3 regions of the Candidatus Thiodictyon syntrophicum genome follow, and region 1 is predicted to be linked to each of the others. Evidence: predicted binding sites of a transcription regulator. Region 1 holds the regulator's gene; each other region holds the start of a gene.
The links. The regulator sigma-54, encoded in region 1, starts transcription at its own class of promoters, with help from an activator protein. The targets are predictions, from matches to a motif close to TGGCANGNTNCNTGCTT.

Region 1 (3,272 bases):
AACTCGGCCAGGAGTTGCAGGTGCTCCTCGGTGGCGGTCTCGGGCACCAGCAGCGCAAAGGCCAGATCGACAGGCTCCCCGTCGGCCGCGTCGTAATCGACCCCGCGGGCGAGGGAGACGAAGGCGCCCAGGGACTGGGTGGCCTCCTTGACGCGGGCGTGGGGCAGGGCGATGCCGTGCCCGAGCCCGGTACTGCCGAGCCGCTCGCGCTCCAGGAGACGCTCGAAGATCAGGTCCGGTTTCAACTGCGGATGGTCCGTGGCCAGGAGGCGGGCCAGGGTCTCGAGCAGACGCTTTTTGCTCGCGATCTCAAGACCGCGGCCAATGCGGTGTTCGTTGATGAAGTCGGGCGGTAACATCGGCTACCGCTCCTGGCCGCGGACGCAATGCCGGACGGCGCGGCAGGTACCGCGGCGCGGGTCGCGCAAGTGGGTGCGGGTCATGTCGGCTGACTCCTCTTGGTCGTGCGGGACGCACGCGCCCGTCACACTGGTTCGGATGGCCCCGGGTCGCAACGAAAGACACCTCGAACGGGTGTCCGAGGTGTCCGTGCGTGCCGGCCCGGGTGCGACCCTGTGGTTTATCGGGGTTCGCCCTTACTCGGTCTCGCCGGGCTTGGTGCCGGTGACGGCCACCGGGCGGTGGCTGGCCTTCTTCTCCTTGTGGCGCAGGATCTGGCGGTCCAGCTTGTCGATCAGGGTGTCGATGGCGGCATACATGTCCTCATGGACCGAGTCGGCGAACAGCTTACCGCCGTTCACATGCAGGGTGGCCTCGGCGCGCTGGGCCAATTTCTCCACCGTCAGGATGACGTGGGCGTTGATGACGTGGTCGAAATGGCGAGCCAGGCGCTCGAACTTGTTATCGACGTACCCCTTGAGGGCCTCGGTCACGTCGATATGGTGACCCGTCAGGTTGATATGCATGGTCTGGTCTTCTCCTCTGGTTTCAAACCGCCTGTCAAGCCAGGCGTTTGCGTTCGTTCGAGGGTGGGATGCCCATCGCCTCGCGGTATTTCGCGACGGTGCGTCGCGCAACATTGATGCCCTGATCGGCCAACTCGTCGGCGATCCGACTATCGCTCAAGGGCTTGCGGGCCGATTCATTGGTGATCATCTTGCGGATCAGGGCGCGGATGGCCGTGGATGAACACTCGCCCCCGGCCGCCGTGTTCACGTGGGACGAGAAAAAAAACTTGAACTCGAAGGTCCCGCGCGGGGTGTGCATGTATTTCTGGGTGGTGACCCGCGAGATGGTGGACTCGTGCAGGTCCAGCGCCTCGGAGACGTCGCGCAGGATCAGCGGCTTCATGGCCTCCTCACCGCGTTCGAGAAATTCCTGCTGCAATTCCACGATCTTGGCGGCGACGCGCAGGACCGTGTCGTTGCGGCTGACCAGGCTCTTGATGAACCAGCGGGCCTCTTGCAGGTGACTTTTCAAGGCAATGCTGTCCGCACTCTGGTCGCTGCGCCGGATGAGCCGCGCATAGTCGGCGTTCACTCTTAGTTTAGGCGTAGTTTCCGGATTCAGCTCGACCTGCCACACACCTTCCACACGCCGCACGAAGATGTCGGGTACAACGTACTCCGACGCGGTCTCCGCGATCAAGGTGCCGGGGCGGGGATTCAGGTGCCGGATCACCTCCAGGGCGGCGTGGATCGCCGCTTCCGGGGCGCCCAGCAGGCGTGCCAGGGCCGCCACGTCGTTGCGGGGCAGAAAGTCGAACCCGTCCGCGCAGATCGCGATGGCCAGCGCCTGCGGCGTGGTCTGGCCGGGGGCCGTCGGCGCGCCCTGGGGTAACTGGCGCAGTTGCAGCAACAGACACTCGCGCAGATCGCGGGCGCCGACCCCCGCCGGGTCGAATGACTGGACCCGGTGGATGATGGTGGTGACCTCCTCGGGGGCGATCGTCGGGTCGCCCAGGGTGCTCAGCAGTTCCTCGCAGTCCGTGCGCAGGTAGCCGTTGCCGTCGATGGCGTCGATCACCGCGAGCGCGATCACCTCGTCGCGCGCACTGAGCCGGGCCAGATTGAGCTGCCAGATCAGGTGGTCATGCAGGGTCTCCGGGCGGCTCTGCTGGGAGAAGGGGTCGAAGTCGTTGTCGTCGCTGCCCTGGCTGCCGCTCGGGAGATAGTTTTCGTAGACATCGTCCCAGTGGGTGTCCACCGGGAGCTCGTCCGGCATCTCGCTGGACTCGCCCTGAACCTCGCGTTCGATCGTCTGTTCCTGGACGGTGGCCGTCGGCTCCGGCGTGGCGTCCTGAACCAGGCGGGCGTCGGCGGCGTCGGCGGCCTGGAAGCGGTCGGCCTCATCGCCCTCCTCGAGCATGAAATTGCTGTCCAGGACCTCTTGGATCTCCTGTTGGAGCTCCAGGTTGGATAGCTGAAGGAGCTTGATCGCCTGCTGCAACTGGGGCGTCATCGACAGATGCTGACCAAGTCGAAGCTGGATGGACTGCTTCATCGCGGGGGCTGCGTGTGGGGTGGACCGATCGAGTCTAGCAAGTTGAGTGCCTGTTTTGATTCTAGCCTATTCGGGCGCCATGGCGGAATGGTCTGGGGCGCTCACATGGAGAAATCGGTGCCGAGGTAGACCTCGCGCACCTGCTGGTCGGCGAGCAGTTGCGTGGGAGTGCCGGCGGCGATCATGCTGCCGTCACTGATGATGTAGCCGCGATCGCAGATGTCGAGGGTCTCGCGGACGTTGTGGTCGGTGATCAGGACGCCGATGTTGCGCTCGCGCAGGTGCGCGACGATGGCCTTGATGTCGCCGACCGCGATCGGGTCGACCCCGGCGAAGGGTTCATCGAGGAGCATCACCACCGGGTCCACGGCGAGTGCGCGGGCGATCTCCAGGCGGCGGCGTTCGCCGCCGGACAGGCTGAGTGCGAGTGAGGCGGCGACATGGCTGATCCCCAGTTCCTGGAGCAGTTGTTCGCAACGCTCGCGCTGCTGGTTGCGGTTCAGGTCGCGGCGGGTCTGAAGGATCGCCAGGATGTTGTCGCGTGCGCAGAGTTTACGGAAGACCGAGGGCTCCTGCGCCAGGTAGCTCAGTCCCGCCCGGGCGCGGGCGTGCATCGGCAGTTGCGTGAGGTCGCGGCCGTTCAACTCGATGCGTCCGTGGTCACTCGGGATCAGCCCGACGATCAGATAGAAACAGGTGGTCTTGCCGGCACCGTTGGGGCCGAGCAGGCCGACCACCTCGCCCGCGTTCACCTCGACACTCACGTCCCGCAGGACCTGGCGGTTGCGGTAGCGCTTCTTCAGGTGGGT
Region 2 (3,272 bases), 2.7 Mb from region 1:
CTGGCGCGCGGCGAGCCTGGCGAGGCCGAGCAGGGCGCGGGGATAGGTGGAAATCAGGTCCAGGGCCTTGTCAAACGCCTGGTTCGCCTGATCTGGCTGGCCCAGGGCCAGGTAGGCTTCACCCCGGATGGCGTGCAGTTCGGCCTGCTTGCGCGGGTCCGTTGGTGAACCGATCGCCGGGTCCTCCAGGATCTCGGCGTACTTGCCCTGAAGCAACTGCGCCTGGGCCACGTCCGTCTGATACTCGGTGGCATTGAGGCGGCCTTCCTTGATGGCGCGCTTGAGTTCCTGCTCGGCCGCAGCGCCGGACGCCAGGTCCAGATAGACCTGCCCCAACAGCGCCCGTACGGCGGGGTCGTTGCCGCCCTGCCTCAGATAGTGCTTCAGGGTCCGGACCGCGGCGCGCCCATCCCCGGACTGCCATTGGCTACGGGCATCCGCGAGGGGGTCCGCCTGAGCGACCGGCATGAGGATCAATAAGGCGAGCACGCCCGACACCAGAGCGGGCTGCAAACCGCGTTGGCTCGTCATTGGAGGGATCTCCTGCGTCATGCCCGATGGTGCCCGACGCTGGGGTCAGGCCGCTTGGACAATGCCCGCGGAACCACCGCTTGCGGCGCCCGGGCCTGTGGCAGCAGAACTAAAGGACTAATCGCGGTCAGCACCGGGGTCGAGTGAGAAGGGGTGGTATACGGGGCCCCCAATTGGTTGCGGCACCATCCGTTGTGCGGCGCACATGCCATCGAGGCGCCGATCCGCTCCGGGGTCCCGTCGTTGGCCATGCGGATCAGCAGGGCTGGTCGGGCGACCCACGGCAGGGGTCAGGCGCGCTTGACGCTGCGGGCCAGCCCAGCCAGACCGATGCCCACCAGCATTAGGGTGCCCGGTAAAGGAACGGTCTCGACAAGACCGATGGCCGCCCAGCCCGTCGGATCACTCGTGCCCAGGGTCATGGTCGTGGTCATCCTGAGCGTGCTGACGTCGGCGAAAACGCTCCGGTCGGTGAACGAGGCGAACGTGAAGAGGTCATCGGACGTGCTGCTGGTGAAGGTCCGCGATGCGCTGGAGGTTCCGTTCACGAGAAAGGTGACGGTCAACGCGTTATTGACCAGTGCGGGCAGGCTGATGCGGAGGCCAAGTGCGTTGCCGGCGGTGAAATCCCTGTCGGACCCCGAAATCCCGTTCCATTGGACATAGACGGTCCCGGGCGATGCATTGTTGGCAACATAAAGCGCAGACGGATAAGACGCTGTCGCGATGCGAGCGTCCGTCCACGAGGTCTCGCCGGTGGCGGCCTGGCTCGAGAGGGTACGGGAGGTGCCGATATAGGTCACCCCGGCGCCCGAGGTGTTGATGGGGATGTCAACGCTTGCCCCGTTTGCGACCCGCTTGTTGGACTGCGTCGTGTCGAAGCTGTCGATGGTCAAGGCGCCGGCGTTACATGCTGCCAGAACGCCGCAGAGGGCCAACGCGAGATCAATCTTTTTCATCGAACGATGTGCTCCACTGCCAGTGCGTACCAGGGGACATTGATGGCCGCGGTTGCGCGCGGACACTGCAAATTTCGAGCCACTTAACGCTTGTAGCGCGGCCCCCGGACTGCCACCGGGCGCGGGGTTGACCCAGTCGAGCGACGACGCACCGGGACTGCGCCGACAAATACCAGGTCCAATCATAACCGAAGACCTTACGGCTGGGAAGCTGGTAGCTGCGATCAAGCGGCGCTTGTCGGCGCAAAGAAACCCCTGATCGAGGATACCGCGGCGGCCGCCCGGACTTGGCGGGCGAGGTGAACGCCATCGCGGCGCCCGGGCCCCGCCCGGCCGGTCAGGGTCCCGTCGGCGTGCCCGGCGCGAGCGTCGACAGGTGCTTGGCGGTCACGGTGGCGGCGCTGCGCAGATGCTCGGCCGGATCGGCCTTGGCGATCTCGGCCACCCGTTGGGCGAAGTCAGCGCGCTTGAGTCGGTCGGCCGTGCTCAAGGCGAGTTTGCGTACCCCCACGTCGGGGTCATTGAGCGCATTCATCACGAGGTCAGTGGGGGCTGCCGCCGCCAGGTTTTTCAGTCCATCCGCGACGGCGATGCGCACCTGCGGGTCATGGTGTCGGGCTGCAACCCGCAGCAGCTCGATCGCCGCGAGGCCGCCGATCAGGCTGGCCGCGTAGGCCGCCTTGGCCGCCTTGAGCGGATCAGTGGCCTCGGCGATCATCTGCAGATGGGGCAGGGCCGCGGGTCCAAGTTTCGGAAAGGCCGCGTAGTCGGGCTCCTCGCGGTCGATTTCAGCAAGTGCCGGTAATGACCCACACCGTCCGGTGCCACCAATTCGGGCGTGGTCGCGGGACCGAGCCAGCCCCCGGGGCCGCCCAGGGCAGCGTATTTCACGTCGATATCTGACATTGATGTCTCCTGTCACATCGCGTTGGTCGAGAAAGACTCCGTCGTTGCGGGTCGGCCGCGCCGGCGGGCGCGGTGGCCGCCAGACCTCGCCCCGCGGCAGGTCTATCGAGCACCTCGGCACTATCCTGACCAGCAGTGAAGCTTACTGGCCGCTCACCTGCCGCAATGAGTGACCGACCCGGTGTCCGTCCTGTCGCGGCTAAAGATAGCTGCATCGCCCATCCCCCGATAGTGAAAAAGTCCCTGGCAAGCGCAGATAATGGCCTGAAACCTGTCAGAAATTTCCGACGTATGGAACCCGGTACCGGCCAGGCATTATTCGAGCGGCTGGTGCTGATCGACCTGGACCAAGCGGTCGAGTCCAATATCAACCACTCGGATCAGGTACCGGGGCGGCGGGCGGTAGGTCGCAGCCCCAGCGCATCGATATCGACGAGCTGGCGGCGGTGCTGCATGCTCCGTTGCTGGTCGTGCCGCGCCAGCGCCCGACGCAGCCTCGGGGCGCTCGCCAACGGCACGATCGGCGTGGGCCGCGTGTTTTCGCGCGATCCGATCGTACCCCCGGGCGCTGGGGACGGCGCGCTTGACGGCACGCTGAACTGCCACGGCCGCGGCTCCAGCGTTATGGACACCGCCGGCTTCGGCATGGACTTGGTGACGCAGGTGCCGCAGATCGTCTGCGAGTTGCCCGTTGTTGGCGCCTGCCGTTGCTGATAATCTGCCGCCAAATGCCATTACCTGGCGGTCGCGTCCGTATCCCGTCCTCCTGCGATGTGATAGCCCCACGCGCGCCCGCCATCCGGAACCAGGACCATGACCGACGACCGACCCGCCCCAGCAGCACCGCCGCATCGGCTTCGGGCGGCTGCGCTGCTG
Region 3 (3,272 bases), 3.3 Mb from region 1:
CGCAGTGCTGCCCTTGCCCGTGGTCGCGGTCTCGAGCCCGGCCAGGGCCGTCACCAGGCGCGGATCGTCGGGGTCGGCCGCCAGCGCCCCTTCCAGGGCGGCGGTCGCCGCCTCAGTCGCGCCCCCCGCCAGTTCGAGCCGCGCCAGGCTCAGGGCCGCGTCCGCCGCGCCCGGCCCCCCGGCCGTGGCCGCCCGTTCCAGGGTGGCGCGCGCCCCCGCGGGGTCGCCGTTCTGCGCCTGGGCGGTTCCTAAGGCATTGAGCGCCCGCGCGTCCTTGGGGGCCGCCTGGGCCAGGAACTGGGCCTCTGCCAATGCCTCCTGGGGCTCCTTGGCGGCGGTCAGGGCGCGGATCAGCAGCAGCCGCGCCTCCCCGTCGGCCGGGTGGCGGGCGACGACCGCACGCGCCGCCGTCAGCCCCGCGGCGGTGTCCCCGGTCGCCAGGAGACGCGCGGCCTGGGCGACGCCGAGCGCGACATCGTCCGGCGCGGCGGCGGCCAGTTCAGCCAGCAGGGCATCGGCCGCGGCGTCCTGGCCCTGGGCCAGCAGTGCTTGCAGCAGGGTGCGGCGCAGGGCCGGCGGGGCGCCGGGACCGGCCAGCGGCCGCAGCAGCGCCGCCGCGCCGGCCGGGTCGCCGCGCTCCAGCCGCAGCCGCGCCAGCAGCAGGGCCGGCTGTGCCAATGTGGGTGCGGCCTTGGTCACGCGCACCAGCGACTCCTCCGCCGCCGGCAACCGGCCGAGCCCGATCAGGGCGACGGCCGCGTAATAGGCCGCCTCATGGTCCTGGGGCTGGGCGCGCAGATAACCCTCGAACTCGTCCAGGGCCGGTGCGAGCTGCCCGCGGGCCAGGGCGAGCCGGCCGCGGGCATAGGCGAGACCGGCGACATCGGGCCGCCAGCGCGCCGTCTGCTCCACATCCGCCGCCGCCTCGGCGAGCTTCCCGGTCTCGATGCGCAGCAGGGCGCGCTTCTGATAGACCGGCCAGGGGGCCGCCTGGGACGCGATGGCGCGGTCATAGGCGGCCGCGGCGCCCTTGAGATTACCGCTGCGGTGCTCCAGCGCACCCAGCATCTCCCAGGCCAGACCCGCCGTCGGCTCCAACGCTGTCGCACGTTCCAGGTCGGCGCGCGCCGCCGCCTGATCACCCCGCGCCAGCGCCCAGCCGGCCCGCGCCGCCAGGGGGCGGGCACTCGCCGGGTCCAGGGCCAGGGCCGCGTCGATGGCCGCCGCCGCCTCGTCCGCCCGGCCGAGTCCGTACAGTGCCTCGGCCCGTACCCGGGCGATCTGCGCCGCCAGCGGGGCCGGGTCGGCGGGCTCCGCCGTCACCTCCGCCAGCACGTCGGCGAAGCGTCCCTGGCGCAGCAGCGCATCGCCCCAGGGGATCAGCCAATCGGCGCGCACCGCCCCGGCCGCCCGCGCCCGCGCCACCGCCTCCGCCGCCAGGGCCGGCTGCGCCAGGTCCAGGGCCAGGCGCGCTTGCAGCAGCCGGGCCGCGGGGTCATCGGGGTGGCCTTGCAGCAGGGTGTTCAGGTGGATGCGCGCCGCCGCCGGGTCGCCGGCCGCCCAGGCGGCCCGCGCCTCGGCCAGGGGGTCGGACGGGTGCTCGGCGGCGGTCTCGGCGGGTGCCGTCGCAAGCAGGCAGAGGCAGTAGAAGATGAGCGGGCGCAGGGACATGGGGTTCTCCGGGTGGAACGGGCGGCACGCCATTGCACCAAGGTGCGCCGCCCGGCGCAATCCCCGGACGACGGCGGCCGGGATGCCCGGCTGTCAGAAAATTTTACACTTACGTCGGTCAGGTGTGTGCCGGGGGGGGGGCGATTTACAACCTTATGAAAGAATATGAAAAAAATACGCAGGCACGAGAATTGCTCAAAATGCCCGGAAAACGGGTTGCGGATCACCCCCGCGACCTCATTCCCGCCCCGTCCGCGCCAACCAAACCGGAGACCACAGCCGATGTCCGCCGCCACTCAGTCCAACCCCTTCGACCGCCTGCGTCTGGCCCTTCCGGCCGCAGGCCTCGCCGCCACCGTCGCGGTCGGTGCCGCCCAGGCGGCCAATGTCAATCTGCCACTCACCCTGACCGTCGGACAGGTGATCTATGGCCATGTGAACACCGCCGCCCGCCCAAACGACTACTCGGGTCTCAACAACTCCTTCATGTCCATGGTCGTCACCGTCGGCGGGGCCACGGGTACGGGTGGTACCGAGGCCTTTCGCATCGGCGAGGCGGCCCTGAAGACGGCCGGCAGCACCATGACCGACGCCTTCGACTCCTTCGCCGGCATCCGCGTCAACGGCACCTTCTTCCAGCAGCCCGGGACCCAGGTGGACCTGACCACCACCGGTGCCGGGGCCTTCGTCAACACCACGCAGGTGGCGATCGGCGACATCGGCACCCGGCTCGATTACTTCATGGATGGTGCCAGCCCCACCCTGCGGGTCTTGGCCAGCTTCACCAATACCGGCAACAGCGACCAGACCGTCGAGGTCCTCTACGGCGGCGCCCTGGGCTCCGACGACGATACCCAAATCGAGGACACCAGCAGTGGCGATGCCGACTTCCAGCAGGCGGACCGCTGGCTGATCAGCAGCGACGGCGGCGACGGCCCCGATCCGGTGCTGACCTTGGTGCGCTATGGCGAGGGGACGGTGCAGGCGGCGTCGGATACCCTGGCGGTCCCGGGGACGGATTCCGGCAATGACTCTGTCGACTATTTCACCGACGTCTGGTCGCTCGACCTCGGTGTCGGCGAGACCCAGAGCCTGATGTGGTTCGTGCAGTTCAGCCCGGATGTGGCGACGGCCCAGGGCGGGACCGGGGTCTTCGACGATCTGGAGGATCTCGACGGCGCCGGGCTTCTGGCCGCGGTGGGCGGCGGCAAGATCGATACCGCCAACATCGTCAACTGGGCGCCGACCGAGGTTCCGGTCCCGGGCGTGCTGCCGCTGCTCGGCATCGGGCTCTTCGGCATGGGGGTCTATCGCCGCCGTCGGGTCTAGCGCCAGCCCCGCCCGGAGCGGGGTGGGAGCGGCCTGCCGCCGCGACCGGCACCGACCGGTGCCGGATCGTGCCCGCTCGTTCCCACGCTCCGCGTGGGAATGCATCCGAGGACGCTCTGCGTCCCGGCTGCCGCGAGCCCTTTTCATGGACAGGGGTGGGCACGCCGAACATGGCCGTTGGGCCAAGGAACGAAGCCCAACGAGCCACCGAGAACAAGGCGCTGAACGATTAGGGTTGGTGCGTCACCCGAACAGGGTGGCCAGGCGTTGGC

Region 2: a site for sigma-54 is predicted at 1,556-1,572, ahead of THSYN_RS19565 (PEP-CTERM sorting domain-containing protein). Genes of this name have one in related genera too.
Region 3: a site for sigma-54 is predicted at 1,852-1,868, ahead of THSYN_RS16930 (PEP-CTERM sorting domain-containing protein). Genes of this name have one in related genera too.

What each region holds. Positions count from the first base shown of each region.
Region 1 is NZ_CP020370.1:471,550-474,821, forward strand. Features, by position in the region: gene THSYN_RS02050 (PTS sugar transporter subunit IIA) at 1-359, opposite strand, end outside; gene hpf (ribosome hibernation-promoting factor, HPF/YfiA family) at 597-926, opposite strand; gene THSYN_RS02060 (RNA polymerase factor sigma-54) at 961-2,463, opposite strand; gene lptB (LPS export ABC transporter ATP-binding protein) at 2,565-3,272, opposite strand, start outside.
Region 2 is NZ_CP020370.1:4,658,617-4,661,888, reverse strand. Features, by position in the region: gene prsT (XrtA/PEP-CTERM system TPR-repeat protein PrsT) at 1-531, opposite strand, end outside; gene THSYN_RS19565 (PEP-CTERM sorting domain-containing protein) at 822-1,490, opposite strand; gene THSYN_RS19560 (HEAT repeat domain-containing protein) at 1,828-2,208, opposite strand; gene THSYN_RS19555 (hypothetical protein) at 2,688-3,110, shown strand.
Region 3 is NZ_CP020370.1:4,031,291-4,034,562, reverse strand. Features, by position in the region: gene prsT (XrtA/PEP-CTERM system TPR-repeat protein PrsT) at 1-1,671, opposite strand, end outside; gene THSYN_RS16930 (PEP-CTERM sorting domain-containing protein) at 1,954-3,000, shown strand; gene THSYN_RS36700 (hypothetical protein) at 3,244-3,272, opposite strand, start outside.